One region of the Nitratireductor sp. ATLC21 genome, then DNA from elsewhere that is predicted to be linked to it. Evidence: predicted binding sites of a transcription regulator. Region 1 holds the regulator's gene; the other holds the start of a gene.
The links. The regulator PhoB, encoded in region 1, activates phosphate uptake and scavenging genes when phosphate is short. The targets are predictions, from matches to a motif close to TGTCATNNANCTGTCAT.
Positions count from the first base shown of each region.

Region 1 (3,409 bases):
TGCCACATTACGAGGGAGACCTGAAATCCATGACCTTGTCAGCGCGTATCGCACCGCACCTTCCATATCTGCGGCGCTTTTCCAGAGCCGTCTCCGGCTCCCAGACGAGCGGTGACGCCCTGGTGGCCGCGGCGCTTGAAGCGCTGATTGCCGACACAAGCATTTTCCCCGAAGCGTCAACGGACAAAATCGCGCTCTTCAGGCTTTTCACATCGCTCTTTGAAACGCTCGATGTGCGCATCCCCGAAAGTGCCCCGACATCCGCTTGGGAGGAACGCGCTTCGAGAAACTTGTCGTCACTTGCACCCCGCCCACGCCAGGCGTTCCTTCTGGTGGCTGTCGAAAACTTCCGTCCGGAGGAAGCGGCGGAAATTCTGGAAACCGACATGAATGGCATCAATGCGATGCTGCACGAGGCCAGCGAGGAAATCTCCCGTCAGGTGGCCACCGACATCCTCATCATCGAGGATGAGCCCTTGATCGCCATGGATATCGAGGAGATGGTCGAAAGCCTCGGTCATCGCGTCGTCGGCAACGCCCGCACCCACAAGCAGGCTGTCGAGATGTTTGCCAAAACCCAGCCCAAAATGGTGCTGGCAGACATTCAGCTTGCAGATGGAAGCTCGGGCCTTGATGCGGTGAACGAGATTCTTGAAGGGGCGACAGTCCCTGTGATCTTCATCACAGCCTTCCCGGAGCGTTTGCTGACTGGCGAGCGCCCGGAGCCGACTTTCCTTGTGACGAAGCCTTTCAGCCCGGAGATGGTCAAAGCGCTGATCAGCCAGGCGCTTTTCTTCGATCACCAGGCTCGCGCGGCGGCCTGAGGCAGCGCAACACCTTTCTGATGAAAAAGGTCGCCTTCGGGCGGCCTTTTTGTTTGCCGGTTTTCTTTCTCCGGGAACCAATCTCCGTGGATAGCGTTTAACTGCCATAACTAAACGGAGAGACAGAATGCTTTACTGGGCACTTATATTCCTCGTCGTCGCTCTTATCGCCGGCGCCCTTGGTTTTGGCGGTATTGCAGGCGCTTCCGCAGGGATCGCACAGATCCTGTTCTACATCTTTCTCGCCCTTCTCGTGATTTCTCTGGTCATGGGACTGATTAGAGGGCGCGGTTAAACGAGTACATCTGACGTAAACGAATGCGGCATCCGACGATGCGGACCATCCATGGCTTCCGCGTCGGGCAGACAGTGAAAGGAGAACGCCATGGAACATATCGCTGCGCTTCTTCTGGTTGTCGGCTGCTCCGGCAACATGGCTGAATGCCGCGAACTTCCCGCCCCCGCTCCGATTTACGAAACCTTTGAGGAGTGCGAGGCCGAGAAGCCCATTTCCCTGCGCGAGCTTGAAGGTGAGGCGCCACGGGTGATGGCAACGTGCGTCTTTGTGGATCCTGCACTCGTCTACGATGACGCTGTGCTGGAGTGGGACATCACCAAAGACGGGAAGCTGACGGCCTCTCTGGAACCGGTCAACAGCTTCGCAGTCGCTCACAATGAGCATGCGCGTCAGAAGAACATTTTCACCGAGTAATCAGACAACAGCTTCAGCAAAAACCCCGGCCAAGTGCCGGGGTTTTTGTCTCAGGCTTCTCGAATGGCGTAGCCTGCACCGCGAATGGTGCGGATCACATCGGGAAGCCGCCCCTGGTTCACGGCCTTGCGCAACCGGCCCACATGGACATCCACGGTGCGCTCGTCGATGTAAATCGTCTCACCCCATACATTGTCGAGCAGCTGGCTGCGCGAAAAGACCCGCCCCGGATGCTGCATCATGAATTCCAGCAAGCGAAACTCTGTCGGCCCCAGACGGATCTCATTCTTGCGCCGGTAAACGCGATGCGATTCGCGGTCGAGCACAATATCGCCCACAGACAGCACCGTTGAGAGAACCTCAGGCTTGGCTCTGCGCAGGAGCGCCCGCACACGCGCGACGAATTCCGGCGTCGAAAACGGCTTGACCAGATAGTCGTCGGCACCGGTGGAAAGACCGCGAACGCGGTCGCTTTCCTCACCGCGCGCGGTGAGCATGATAATGGGAAGACGCTCGGTTTCAGGACGCATGCGCAGCCGGCGGCACAGTTCGATGCCTGATACGGCCGGAACCATCCAGTCCAGAACGAGCAGATCCGGGACATTCTCCTGCAACCGCACCTCGGCTTCATCGCCGCGCGAGATCATCTCTACCTGATACCCTTCCGCCTCCAGATTGTATTTCAACAGGACGCAGAGCGGTTCGTCGTCTTCAACGACCATGACCTTGGGGGCAATCATGGAAGGCATTCTCCTAAAGCATTGCTACGGCCGTTCAGGCATCCGTATCGACCGTCATCTGTGTTTCATCAAGCTTCGGCCGCTGGACCGGAAGCTGCTCCCCCGTCACCACATAATAGGCATTCTCGGCGATATTCGTCACATGATCGCCAATGCGTTCCAGATTTTTCGCGCAGAAGAGAAGATGCGTGCACGAGGTGATGTTGCGCGGATCTTCCATCATATAAGTCAGCAATTCCCGGAACACCGACGTATACTGAATGTCGATTTTCTCGTCGTCGTCGCGTAACTGGATCAAGGCATCGGCATCGCGCTTCACGTAATGCTCGACCACAGCATTAACCTGCTGCAGCACCAGGCCTGCCATGGCATCTATGGAATGCGCTAGTGTTCGCGGTGTAGCGCTCTGGCCCACCGCGCTGACGCGCTTGGCAATGTTCTTCGCAAGATCACCGATACGCTCCAGGTCGGCTGCCATGCGAATGGCACCCACAACGCTGCGCAGATCCTGTGCCATCGGCTGGCGCTTGGCGATCAGTGTGATGGCGCGTTCGTCGAGATCGCGCTGCTTGGCGTCCATGATCGTGTCATCGGAGATAACGCGCTGCGCCAGCGCGGTATCGGAATGAAGAAGGGCATTGGTGGAGGCGCGGGTCATCGCACCGGAGAGATCGCCCATATCGCGAATGAGGCGGTCGATCTCACCGAGTTCCTCATCGAAGGAGCTGACTGTGTGCTCGCCCATGATCTGGTTCCTTATCTGTGCGTCAACCGAAGCGACCGGTGATGTAATCCTGGGTCCGCTTGTCATCCGGATTGGTGAACATCTTGTCCGTCGGACCTTCCTCGACAAGGTTGCCCAGATGGAACATGGCCGTGCGCTGCGAAACGCGCGCCGCCTGCTGCATGGAGTGCGTAACGATGACGATCGTGTAGTTCTCGCGCAGTTCGTCGATCAGCTCCTCCACCTTGGCGGTGGCGATGGGATCAAGAGCCGAGCACGGCTCATCCATGAGGATCACCTCGGGCGAAACCGCGATGGCGCGCGCAATGCATAAACGCTGCTGCTGGCCGCCGGAGAGACCTGTGCCGGGCTCATGCAAACGGTCTTTCACCTCGTTGAAGAGGCCGGC
Region 1 is NZ_JBXUOU010000003.1:602,967-606,375, reverse strand. Features, by position in the region: gene AC2CHD_RS17420 (response regulator) at 30-824, shown strand; gene AC2CHD_RS17415 (DUF1328 domain-containing protein) at 952-1,119, shown strand; gene AC2CHD_RS17410 (hypothetical protein) at 1,210-1,536, shown strand; gene phoB (phosphate regulon transcriptional regulator PhoB) at 1,587-2,273, opposite strand; gene phoU (phosphate signaling complex protein PhoU) at 2,311-3,021, opposite strand; gene pstB (phosphate ABC transporter ATP-binding protein PstB) at 3,044-3,409, opposite strand, start outside.

Region 2 (3,409 bases), on a different contig from region 1:
ATGGGGCGTGCGGCAACGCCGCTCTTCATAGCCGCTTCTGCAACAGCCGGAGCGATGCGCAGGATGAGACGTGGGTCGAAGGGTGAAGGGATAAGGAAATCCGGACCGAAGATCGGTGTCTCAGCGGAATAGGCACGCGCCGCGACATCAGAGGGTTCTTCGCGAGCCAAGCCGGCGATTGCCTTCACAGCGGCACGTTTCATTTCCTCGTTGATGGCGGTCGCCCCGACATCGAGTGCTCCTCTGAAGATGTAGGGGAAGCACAAAACGTTGTTCACCTGGTTTGGGAAATCCGAGCGCCCGGTGCAGATCATGGCGTCGGGCCGTGCTTCGCGCGCCACGTCCGGCATGATTTCGGGCACGGGATTGGCGAGCGCAAGTATCAGCGGCTTTTCGGCCATGTTCGCCAACATTTCCGGCTTTAGAACACCGGCTGCCGAAAGCCCGAGGAAAACATCTGCACCACCGATCACTTCGGCCAGCTTGCGGGCCTTAGTGTCCTTCACATAGGGCGCTTTCCAGCGATCCATCTCCTCCTTGCGGCCTTCGTAGACAACACCGTGCCGGTCTGTCAGCCAGATGTTGTCGGTTTTTGCGCCGAGCGAAACAAGCAGATTGAGGCAGGCGAGCGCGGCAGCTCCCGCACCAGACGAAACGATCTTGGCCGAAGCTATGTCCTTGCCTGCCAGTTCGAGACCGTTCAGAACGGCGGCGGCGACGATGATTGCAGTGCCATGCTGATCGTCGTGGAACACGGGGATGCCCATGCGCGCCTTCAACTGCTCCTCTACCTCGAAGCATTCAGGCGCTTTGATATCTTCAAGGTTGATGCCGCCGAAGGTGGGTTCGAGGGCGGCGACGGTTTCCACCATGCGATCGATTTCAGGCGCGTCGATCTCGATGTCGAATACGTCGATGCCGGCGAATTTCTTGAAAAGGACGGCCTTTCCTTCCATCACCGGCTTGGATGCAAGTGGACCGATATTGCCGAGCCCCAGCACTGCCGAACCGTTCGAGACCACGGCCACGAGGTTTGCGCGGGCCGTATAATCGGCAGCGCACTTCGGATCATCATGGATGGCCATGCAGGGGGCGGCGACACCGGGTGAATACGCCAATGCCAGATCGCGCTGGTTGCCCAAAGGCTTGGTTGCTTGGATTTCCAGCTTGCCGGGGGTTGGGTGACGGTGAAAGAAGAGCGCAGCTTCGTCGAATTCTGATCGCTGCGGCTTCTTGTTGTCGGACGACATTGGCTGCTCCACATTATGGCTCTGGCGGCGTGGCCGTTTGGCTTGCGGCATTGCATCCGAGCGTCGCGCAATTTTGTGAAAAGGCTCCGACGCTCGCACGGCCTGATTCATCTCCTGTGCTTAGGCGCTCGCAGAGGCTTTTTCCAGCGTTGAATGTCGCGAAGCAGTTTCATGCGCTGGAATCATGCCGCGACCGGATATTTTGCGGTCTGCTGGAGCCGATTTTCCGTATTGAAACGGTAGTCGTCATATGTCTGTGACATGAATCGGGCCATAGAATGCGCGACTTAACAAGGCTCAGGCGGGACAATGACCGGCGCTGAACACCGCAGATTTCGCGCACTCTTCATTTCAGACGTTCACCTCGGCTCGAAACCGGCAAAGGCCGAGTTTCTGATCGATTTTCTGCGCTATCACGATGCAGACAAGATCTATCTGGTCGGTGACATCGTCGATGGTTGGCGCCTCAGGCGTTCATGGCACTGGCCGGCGGCACATAACGACGTGGTGCAGAAGCTTTTACGCAAAGCGCGCAAGGGTGCCGAGATCACATATATCGCCGGGAACCACGACGAGTTTCTTCGCTCGTTTCAAGGGATCCATTTTGGTGGAATCGTCGTGGCTGACCGGGTGGTTCATGAGACGGTCGACGGGCGAAAGTTCCTCGTCATTCACGGTGACCAGTTTGATCAGGTCGTGCACAACGTACGCTGGCTCGCCTATCTCGGCGACAAGGCGTACGATCTGGCCATTGTCGTCAACCGCGTGATCGGGCGGGTGCGGCGTGTGCTGGGACGACCTTACTGGTCCTTCTCCTCATGGGCGAAGATCAAGGTCAAGAAGGCGGTCAAATTCATTAGCTCCTTCCAGGACGTGCTTGCGCAGGAAGCCCAGCGCTCCGAAGTTGACGGTGTTATCTGCGGTCATATCCACCATGCTGCGATGGAGGATATCGGCGGGGTCACCTACATGAACACGGGCGACTGGGTGGAAAGCTGCACGGCCCTTGTCGAGCATTTCGACGGGCGCTTTGAAATCATCACCTGGGCACAGGTTCTCGGTGCGAACCCTGCGGTCGCCGAGGTCCGGGAAAAGGGGGTGGTGACTGCATTTCAAAGAAATCGGATCAAAGCCGCCTGAGCACTTTCGATACCCGGAAGGCATTTACCCCCAGAGCTGCGGTGAGGGCGGTGAGACCAGCGAACCGGAATAGGAGAGCCCATGAGGGCGATCCTTGGCCAGAAGCAGTGGCCCGTCCAGATCCACGTAATCGGCGCCCTGGGCAAGCAATACAGCGGGCGCCATGGCGAGCGACGTCCCGACCATGCATCCCACCATCACGCCGAAGCCCATTTCACGTGCGCGGTCTCGCAATTCCAGCGCTGCGGTCAGGCCGCCCGTCTTGTCCAGTTTGATGTTGACGAAGTCATAAAGCCCCGCAAGGTCGGGGAGGCTTTCGGCGGTGTGCACGCTTTCGTCCGCGCAGATCGGCACAGGATGCGGGATTTCGCGCAGGAGCTCATCCTTGCCGGCGGGCAGGGGCTGTTCAATCAGAGCAACGTGGAATTCCGCCGCCGCCAGAATGTTCTCGCGGATATTCTTTTCCGTCCAGCCTTCATTCGCATCCACGATAAGGCGGCTGTCGGGGGCCGCGCCTGCCACCGCATGAATGCGCGCCGCGTCGTTTTCTCCGCCCAGTTTCACCTTCAAAAGCGGACGGGTTGCATGCGCGCGCGCCTGGGCGGCCATTTCCTCAGGCTCAGCGAGAGAAATCGTGTAGGCGGTTTGAAGGGGGCGCGGGGGGATGGTGCACGCAGTTACGGAAACGCGCCGACCGGAGAGTTTCGCTTCCAGATCCCACAGCGCGCAGTCGACGGCATTGCGCGCCGCTCCGGCTGGCATGGATTTGGCGAGATCAGCGCGGCTGATACCGTTGGCGATGTCCTCTCGCATCGCTTCAATCTGGCTGATCACGCTCTCCTCAGACTCGCCATAACGGGGGTAGGGCACACATTCTCCCTGCCCACGGACACCGTTTTCGCTCACCGTGCAGGTGACGACTCGCGCCTCCGTTCGCGAGCCTCTGGAGATCGTGAAAACGCCAGCTATGGGAAAGCTCTCGGTGCCTGTGGCCAATTCGCGTGTCATTTCCGCCCTTC
Region 2 is NZ_JBXUOU010000001.1:599,730-603,138, reverse strand. Features, by position in the region: gene AC2CHD_RS03020 (NADP-dependent malic enzyme) at 1-1,250, opposite strand, end outside; gene AC2CHD_RS03015 (UDP-2,3-diacylglucosamine diphosphatase) at 1,560-2,390, shown strand; gene dgcA (N-acetyl-D-Glu racemase DgcA) at 2,415-3,398, opposite strand.
Region 2: the regulator PhoB is predicted to act here: its motif matches at 1,495-1,511, upstream of AC2CHD_RS03015 (UDP-2,3-diacylglucosamine diphosphatase).